Regions from separate parts of the Pseudomonas sp. AC532 genome, predicted to be linked through region 2. Evidence: predicted binding sites of a transcription regulator. Region 2 holds the regulator's gene; each other region holds the start of a gene.
What was found. Region 2 encodes sigma-54, which starts transcription at its own class of promoters, with help from an activator protein. Its sites were predicted from a motif close to ANTGGCATNNANNTTGCTNT; they were not measured.
Positions count from the first base shown of each region.

Region 1: the regulator sigma-54 is predicted to act here: its motif matches at 1,128-1,147, upstream of glnA (glutamate--ammonia ligase).
Region 3: the regulator sigma-54 is predicted to act here: its motif matches at 1,534-1,553, upstream of nirB (nitrite reductase large subunit NirB).
Region 4: the regulator sigma-54 is predicted to act here: its motif matches at 1,288-1,307, upstream of ACZ0AV_RS21030 (flagellar basal body rod protein FlgF).

Region 1 is NZ_OZ409888.1:3,642,158-3,644,340, reverse strand. It holds gene thiI (tRNA uracil 4-sulfurtransferase ThiI) at 1-910, opposite strand, end outside; gene glnA (glutamate--ammonia ligase) at 1,241-2,183, shown strand, end outside.
Region 2 is NZ_OZ409888.1:3,879,408-3,881,590, reverse strand. It holds gene lptB (LPS export ABC transporter ATP-binding protein) at 1-309, shown strand, start outside; gene ACZ0AV_RS18010 (RNA polymerase factor sigma-54) at 486-1,994, shown strand.
Region 3 is NZ_OZ409888.1:3,572,993-3,575,175, reverse strand. It holds gene nirB (nitrite reductase large subunit NirB) at 1-1,366, opposite strand, end outside; gene ACZ0AV_RS16675 (PA4780 family RIO1-like protein kinase) at 2,056-2,183, opposite strand, start outside.
Region 4 is NZ_OZ409888.1:4,522,662-4,524,844, forward strand. It holds gene ACZ0AV_RS21025 (flagellar hook protein FlgE) at 1-1,161, shown strand, start outside; gene ACZ0AV_RS21030 (flagellar basal body rod protein FlgF) at 1,356-2,096, shown strand; gene flgG (flagellar basal-body rod protein FlgG) at 2,144-2,183, shown strand, end outside.

The DNA.
Region 1 (2,183 bases), 240 kb from region 2:
AAAGGTTCGGCAGGGTCTGGCTGGACACCTGGCTGATCGCTTCGCCGGTCACCAGGGCGTCGATCTGCAGGCGTTCGGCCAGGCGACTGGCGACGCGCAGCATCATGCGTTTGAGGGTCACGCCCATGTAGCTGTTGTCGACCTTGCCGAGAATCTCGGCGAGCACTTCCTCGAACGGCACGCTGATGAACAGCACGCGCTGCGAGCGGCCATATTTCTGCCACAGGTAGTGGGCGACTTCCATGACCCCCAGCTCGTGGGCGCGACCGCCGAGATTGAAGAAGCAGAAATGGGTCATCAGACCACGGCGCATGATCTGGTAGGCAGCGACGGTGGAATCGAAACCGCCGCTCATCAATACCAGGGTCTGCTCCAGCGATCCCAGCGGATAACCGCCCAGGCCCGGATGCTGGTGATGAATGACGAACAGGCGATCATGGCGGATCTCGATGCGCACTTCGATTTCCGGCTTCTTCAGATCGATGCCTGCGGCGCCGCACTGCTGGCGCAACTGGCTGCCCACATGACGCTCGACATCGATGGACGAAAACGTGTGCCGGCCGCCGCGCTTGCAGCGCACCGAAAACACTTTGCCAGGAAGCAGGTCAGCGTAATGACGTTTGCACTTTTCGACGATGTCGTCGAAATCGCCCAGAGGGTACTCGTCGATTTGCAGGAAATGCACGATGCCCGGCACGCAGCTCAGGCGCTCGATGATTTCCTGCAGAACCTTGGCCTCGGTGACCTCGGTTTTCACTTCCAGATTGTCCCACACACCGACCACCTGCAGCTGCGGATCGAGATCACGCGTGACTGCACGGATGTTCTTGGCCAACTGCCGGATGAAGTTCTTGCGAACCGGCGGGCTCTTGATGGTGATTTCCGGAAAGACTTTGACGATCAGTTTCATGGGAGCAAATATCGGGCACCAGGGCCTGAAAAACAGGGGCGCGGATTATAGCGGAAATTGCTCAAGCTTTGATCAAAAATCCGCAAACAATCCCTCATCGCACCAAAACAGAGCGCAATGTTGTTTTATCGCACCATTAAGGAGCCATACCGCACCCCGCTAATGCGAGAATACCCGCGCCAGCCCTGGCTTTCAGGGCATGAGCCCATCTCGGGGCACTGGCATGCAAATTGCTCTCTTGTGAGGCAGGGTGTCCTGGCAGACCATCTCGCCCGGCGTCACGAACTCAAAGAAGGGTTAATAGAAGACCCTATCCACCTGGAGGACAACATGTCTAAGGCTGTTCAACTGATCAAAGAACACGACGTGAAGTGGGTTGACCTGCGCTTCACCGACACCAAGGGCAAGCAGCACCACGTGACCATGCCGGCCCGTGATGCCCTGGACGACGAATTCTTCGAAGTCGGCAAGATGTTCGACGGCTCCTCCATCCATGGCTGGAAAGGCATCGAAGCCTCCGACATGATCCTGCTCCCGGACGACAGCACTGCCGTGCTCGACCCGTTCACCGAAGAGCCGACCCTGATCCTGGTCTGCGACATCATCGAGCCGAGCACCATGCAGGGCTACGATCGTGACCCGCGCTCCATCGCTCGTCGCGCCGAGGAATACCTGAAGACCACCGGTATCGGTGACACCGTCTTCGTTGGCCCGGAGCCCGAGTTCTTCATCTTCGACGAAGTGAAGTTCAAGTCCGACATCTCCGGTTCCATGTTCAAGATCTACTCCGAACAGGGTTCCTGGATGACCGACCAGGACGTCGAAGGCGGCAACAAGGGCCACCGCCCTGCCGTCAAAGGCGGCTACTTCCCGGTTCCGCCGTGCGACCACGACCACGAAATCCGTACTGCCATGTGTAACGCCATGGAAGAAATGGGCCTGGTCATCGAAGTTCACCACCATGAAGTGGCGACTGCCGGCCAGAACGAAATCGGCGTGAAGTTCAACACCCTGGTTGCCAAGGCTGACGAAACGCAGACCCTGAAGTACTGCGTGCACAACGTGGCCGATGCCTACGGCAAGACCGCTACATTCATGCCGAAGCCGCTGTATGGCGATAACGGTTCTGGCATGCACGTGCATATCTCCGTCTCCAAAGACGGCAAGAACACCTTCGCAGGTGAAGGCTATGCCGGCCTGTCGGAAACCGCTCTGTACTTCATCGGCGGCATCATCAAGCACGGCAAGGCCCTGAACGGCTTCACCAACCCGT
Region 2 (2,183 bases):
GGCGGTGAACGCCGCCGCGTGGAAATCGCCCGGGCGCTTGCCACCTCGCCGAAATTCATTCTGCTCGATGAACCCTTTGCCGGTGTCGACCCGATCTCCGTTGGCGACATCAAGCAGATCATCCATCACCTCAAGGCCAAGGGCATCGGCGTACTGATCACCGATCACAACGTGCGTGAAACCCTGGATATCTGCGAAACCGCCTATATCGTCAGCGACGGGCAACTGATCGCCGAAGGTGACTCCGCCGCCATCCTCGCCAATCAGGTGGTCAAGGAAGTCTATCTGGGCCACGAATTCCGTCTGTGACAGGCTTCCCCATCGATGAGCGCCTGCTGGAGCCAGCTACCATCGCCGCCGTATCGGTGTGACGAAATGGTAACAGCCCCTAGGCAAAGCGCTCGGGTTCAGGCATATAATTTGCTTTATAGTGGCGCTTTGTCGCCATGCCGTCGATTGCGCACAGACGCCGGATAAGGTCTGCAATGAAACCATCGCTAGTCCTGAAAATGGGCCAGCAGCTGACGATGACACCGCAGCTGCAACAAGCCATTCGCCTGCTCCAATTGTCGACCCTGGACCTTCAACAGGAAATCCAGGAGGCGCTGGAGTCCAACCCGATGCTCGAGCGTCAGGAGGAAGGCGACGACTTCGACAATTCGGACCCCATGGCCGATGGCGCAGAAAGCGCCACGACCGCCGCCGCCCAGGAAGAAAAGTTTCAGGAACCGACCTTCCAGGAAAATACGCAGACCGTCGACAACCTGGAAGAAGGCGAATGGGGCGAACGCATTCCCAGCGAGCTGCCTGTCGACACCGCCTGGGAAGACGTCTACCAGACCAGCGCCAGCAGCCTGCCAAGCAGCGACGACGACGAATGGGACTTCACCACCCGCACCTCGGCAGGGGAAAGCCTGCAGAGCCACATGCTCTGGCAGCTCAACCTGGCACCGATGTCGGACAAGGATCGCCTGATCGCCGTGACCCTGATTGATTGCATCAATGGTCAGGGCTACCTGGAAGAGACGCTCGAAGAAATTACCGATGCCTTCGACCCCGAACTCGATGTCGAGCTCGACGAGGTCGAGGCGGTGCTGCACCGCATCCAGCAGTTCGAGCCCTCGGGCATCGCGGCGCGCGACCTGCGTGAATGCCTGCTGCTGCAACTGCGCCAGTTGCCTTCCAGCACGCCATGGCTGAGCGAAGCCCTGCGCCTGACCAGCGATTACCTCGACCTTCTCGGCGGCCGCGATTACAGCCAGCTGATGCGCCGCATGAAGCTCAAGGAAGATGAGCTGCGCCCGGTCATCGAGCTGATCCAGAGCCTCAACCCGCGGCCCGGCTCGCAGATCGAATCCAGCGAGCCCGAGTACGTGGTGCCTGACGTCATCGTGCGCAAACACAACGACCGCTGGCTGGTGGAGCTCAACCAGGAAGCCATGCCGCGCCTGCGCGTCAATGCCCAGTACGCCGGCTTCGTCAAACGCGCCGACTCCAGCGCCGACAACACCTTCATGCGCAATCAGTTGCAGGAAGCACGCTGGTTCATCAAGAGCCTGCAGAGCCGCAACGAAACCCTGATGAAGGTCGCTACGCAGATCGTCGAGCATCAGCGTGGTTTCCTCGACTACGGCGACGAGGCCATGAAGCCGCTCGTGCTGCACGACATCGCCGAGGCGGTGGGCATGCACGAGTCGACCATTTCACGCGTCACCACGCAAAAGTACATGCACACCCCGCGTGGTATTTACGAGCTGAAGTATTTCTTCTCCAGCCATGTGAGCACCTCCGAAGGCGGTGAATGTTCTTCCACCGCCATCCGCGCGATCATCAAGAAACTGGTCGCGGCGGAAAATGCGAAAAAGCCATTGAGCGATAGCAAGATCGCTGGTTTACTGGAAGCACAGGGCATTCAAGTGGCGCGCCGAACAGTCGCCAAGTACCGTGAATCGCTCGGTATAGCACCTTCGAGCGAACGCAAGCGACTGATGTAAGGTGCCCTTGTAGCGGTATCTCTAAAGACGTTGGCGAGGCAGTTAGCGCAAGGAAAAAACAGGCGAAAAGCGCAGTTTACGAGCTGTAAATGAGCATTTGAGTCTGTTTTTGACGCAGATGGCAACGTAGGTAGTTTTTAGAGGTACCGCGTAGCAAGCCCCAGTGTTCCTGTGGCAGGTTCTCCAACC
Region 3 (2,183 bases), 310 kb from region 2:
TGGCCTTCAGCTCGCCAAGGTCGGTGATGCCGGCGTCGACCTGGCAGCACACCGCGCCCTTGCTGACGTTGTGGCACGAGCAGATGGTCGCGGTATCCGGCAGCGCATCGGCGCCCAGGGTCGGTGCGCCTTCGGAGAGCGGCAGGATCAGGCTCGACGGATCGGCCGGCAGTTTGATGCCGTTCTGGGCGTACTGCAGCAGGGTGTCGTAATAGCTGTTGTCACCGACCAGCACCGCGCCGATCACGTGCTGGCCGTCCGGCGAGACCACCAGGCGGCGGTAGCTGGCATTGGCTTCGTCGATGTAGCGGTAGCTCTTGGCGCCCGGCGTGGCGGCGTGGGCATCGCCGATGGAGCCGACGTCGACGCCCAGCAGCTTGAGCTTGGTCGACATGTCGGCGCCAGTGAACGCTTCATGGGCAGTATTCGCAAGCTGCGCGGCGACGTTGCGGGCCATCGAATAGCCCGGCGCGACCAGGCCGAAGACCATGCCGTTCCAGGACGCACATTCGCCGATGGCATGAATGAACGGGTCGCTGGTGCGGCAATCGTTGTCGACCACCACGCCACCACGCGGCGCGACATCCAGGCCGGCAGCCCGGCCGAGGGCATCCTGCGGACGAATCCCGGCGGAAAACACGATGAGGTCGGTTTCCAAGAACTCACCGTCATTGAATTTCATCCGGTAGGCGTATTCCTCACCGATGACGATCTCCTGGGTGGCACGTGACAGGTGCACGCCAACGCCAAGGGCTTCGATGCGCGCCCGCAATGCGTCGCCACCGTCCACATCCAGCTGCACCGGCATCAACCGTGGTGCGAACTCCACCACGTGGGCTTCCAGGCCAAGGGACTTGAGGGCGTTGGCGGCCTCCAGGCCAAGCAGGCCGCCGCCGACCACCACGCCACGGCGGGCATTGGCCGCTGCCGTGCGGATACCGTCGAGGTCGTCCAGGGTGCGGTAGACGAGGCGCGAATTGCCCTCGGCGCCCGGAATCGGCGGCACGAATGGATAGGACCCGGTGGCCAGCACCAGGCGGTCGTAGCTGCGACGCCCCAGGGTGGTGACGATTTCGCGCTTCTCGCGGTCGATCTCCAGCACCTGCTCGCCCAGGTGCAGCTGCACGCCGTTGCGGGCGTACAGATCAGGCTCGCCGAGGGCCAGAGCCTCCGCGTCCTTGCCGGAGAAATACTCGGACAGGTGCACACGGTCATAGGCGCGCTGACGCTCTTCGCCATACACGTGCACCTGATAGCGATGCAGGGCGCCGCTGGCGATCAGTTGCTCGACGCAATGGTGGCCGACCATGCCGTTGCCGATGACGATCAGGTTCTCGCGCTTGATCGATGTGACGCTGGAATTCATAGCCTGCCCTCTGTCTGCTGCGGTATCACGGTTTCTGCAACGCAAAAAAAAGACGCCTGGAGCTGCGGGGCAGCTTCAGGCGTCTTTGCCTTGGATTCAGTTATGTGGGGTGAGTATCAGGTCGTGGCCTGTTCACCGGCCCCATCGATGATGGGTGCACAGGCTTGATAGCAGGTTGCATGCCAAGGTCTTGAAAAAGCCGGTAAGGCCCGTGGAATCGAGCTTGGCAGACATCGGCAGGTCGACGCGACCGGCGAAGGATACGAACCAAGATGAAGCAGGCGAGCCTGAAACTCACCATTACGGGGCAGGCCAAGCGGATTCACGGGGGCGTTTGGGTACGAACTGTCGTTCGGTGCACTCTCCATGGCAGCGCGCCATGCACGCGAAATCGCGGGAGTGGGCCGCGCCCACAAAAGCGGGCCATGACAACTCAGCGGCTACTTGGCCCGGGTCTCGAAAGCCAGCCGCACGATCACGACCGGCTTTCGGCGCAATGCTCCCAGTGACGTAGGGTGGACAACGCTCTTTTTGTCCACCACAGCGATCGCAGCGTGGTGGACGGGTCGGGCCGCGTAGGTGAAGCGTCAGCTACGCGCCCCGGTCCACTCTGCGAAAAGCCGCTCCCGCCCTTTTGCGGTAGTACATGAAACGTCCGTAAGCGACGCGAGCAGATCGTGAACAGGCTCCTAGCGCTCCCAGGGCGGAGGCGGCTCGCTGTCCTTGGGCTCGTCTTCGGCGTTGAGGGCTGCCTGGCGACGCGCTTCATCGGCCAGGGCGGCCTTGATCTCGCGCATCACCGCATCAACGTCGGCTT
Region 4 (2,183 bases), 640 kb from region 2:
ACTGATCGCGAAGGTTTCATCGTCAACAATTTCGGGCATAACCTGCAGGGTTATGGCGTAGACGCTAACGGCAATCTGCAGAACGGCATCATCGGCAACCTGAGGGTGGAAACAGCCAGTCAGGCGCCGCGCTCGACCAGTACGATTACCCAGCCATTCAACCTGAACTCGACCGAAACCGTTCCGGTGCTACGCCAGAGTGCCTTTGATGGCGCCTTCCAAACCGCTTTCAATGGATCCCTCCTGCCTGGTGTCCCCAATCCGACGCCTGCTCAGATTGCTGCAGCGACCGCGGCGGCGACGCCGGCACAGCTTGCAGCTGCCAACGCGGCGGGTAATACCGCGGGCTCCACGGCTGCCAACGCCTCCTTCAACCCTGCGGACCCGACCAGCTACAACCGCTCCACATCGGTCAACATCTACGATGCCCAGGGCAACGCGCATTCCTTCACTCAATATTTCGTGAAGACCGATGCCAACAACTGGGACGTAAAAATCCTCGTCGACGGTCGCAACCCGCTGAACCCTGCCAACACTCAGCCGCTTTCCGCCAGCATAAGCTTCGATGCCTCGGGCAAGTTGCAGACCGTGGATCCGACTGCGTTGAGCGCCGGGCTCACGGTCAACCCCGATGGCACCATCAGCATGAATGGCTGGATTCCGGCAGCGCCCACCAATGCCGAAGGCACTACCTGGGCGGCCAATGGCTCGGATGCCAGCGACGCGGTGAAGTTCGATTTCCGCGGCTCCTCCCAGTACAACAGCACGTTCTCGGTCGCCAGGGTCGTCCAGGACGGCTATAGCACCGGTGAGTTGTCGGGCCTGGAGATCGATGAGACCGGCGTGCTGTTCGCGCGTTACACCAACGGCCAGACCAAGGTTCAGGGCCAGTTGGTGCTGGCCAACTTTGCCAACATGCAGGGGCTTACGCCGGTCGGTAAAACTGCCTGGGTTCAATCGTCGGCATCCGGCGAGCCGGTGGTAGGCACGCCGAAAAGCGGCACGCTGGGTACGCTGCAGTCCGGCGCGCTGGAAGACTCCAACGTCGAGCTGTCGGACCAGTTGGTGAACCTGATCGTCGCCCAGCGCAACTACCAGGCCAATGCCAAGACCATCGAGACCGAGAGCGCCATCACGCAGACGATCATCAACCTGCGTTGATAGGCGTCAGGGAGTTGTTGCCGCCAGCGGCAACAACTCGCCAAGCGACAAATTACAGGCTCCCTCGGGAGCCTGTTCTGTTTTATTTATTCAAATAAAATCAATGGCTTATGTGTTTTTATAAGCCATGGCACGCCAATTGCTTTTAAGCTCTTGTCAGAGTCGCGGGCGAGTTGCCCCACCTCGGAGGAAACATGGACAAGATGCTGTACGTCTCCATGACTGGTGCCCACAACAACACGTTGGCCCAGCGTGCCCACGCCAACAATCTGGCGAACATCTCCACCACCGGCTTCCGCCGCGATTTCGAGCAGGCGCGCTCGATGCCGATCTTTGGTGAGACTCAGCCGTCGCGAGTGTTCGCCATGAGCGAGCGACCCGGTACCGACTTTACGCCGGGCGCCCTGCAGGAAACCGGCCGTGATCTGGATGTCGCGATTGGCGGCAAGGGCTGGCTGGCCGTGCAGGCGCCGGATGGCACCGAGGCCTATGTGCGTACCGCGAGCCTGAACGTCGATGCCCAGGGCATGCTGCGCACCGGCAATGGCATGCCGGTCATGGGCAATGCCGGGCCGATTGCCGTGCCGCCGGAGCAGAAGATCGAGATCGGCCAGGATGGCACCATCAGCATTCGTGCCCTGGGCGAAGCGCCGCGGGTGCTCGCCGAGGTTGACCGGTTGCGGCTGGTCAATCCTGACCTGAAACAGATGCAGAAAGGCAGCGACGGCATGATCCGCTTCACCGGCCCGCAGCCGCCAGAGGCGGATGCCACCGTGCAGATCACCTCGGGCTTTCTCGAGGCCAGCAACGTCAACGCGGTCGAGGAAATGACCTCGATCCTGGCGCTGTCCCGGCAGTTCGAGCTGTCGGTAAAGATGATGCGTACGGCCGAAGACAATGACACCGCTATGGCGCGTGTCTTGCAAATGACCTGATAACCAAACGCGCGGCGCCATGAATCCGGCGCCCGAGGAGAAACGCTATGCTTCCGGCACTTTGGGTCAGCAAGACCGGCCTGTCCG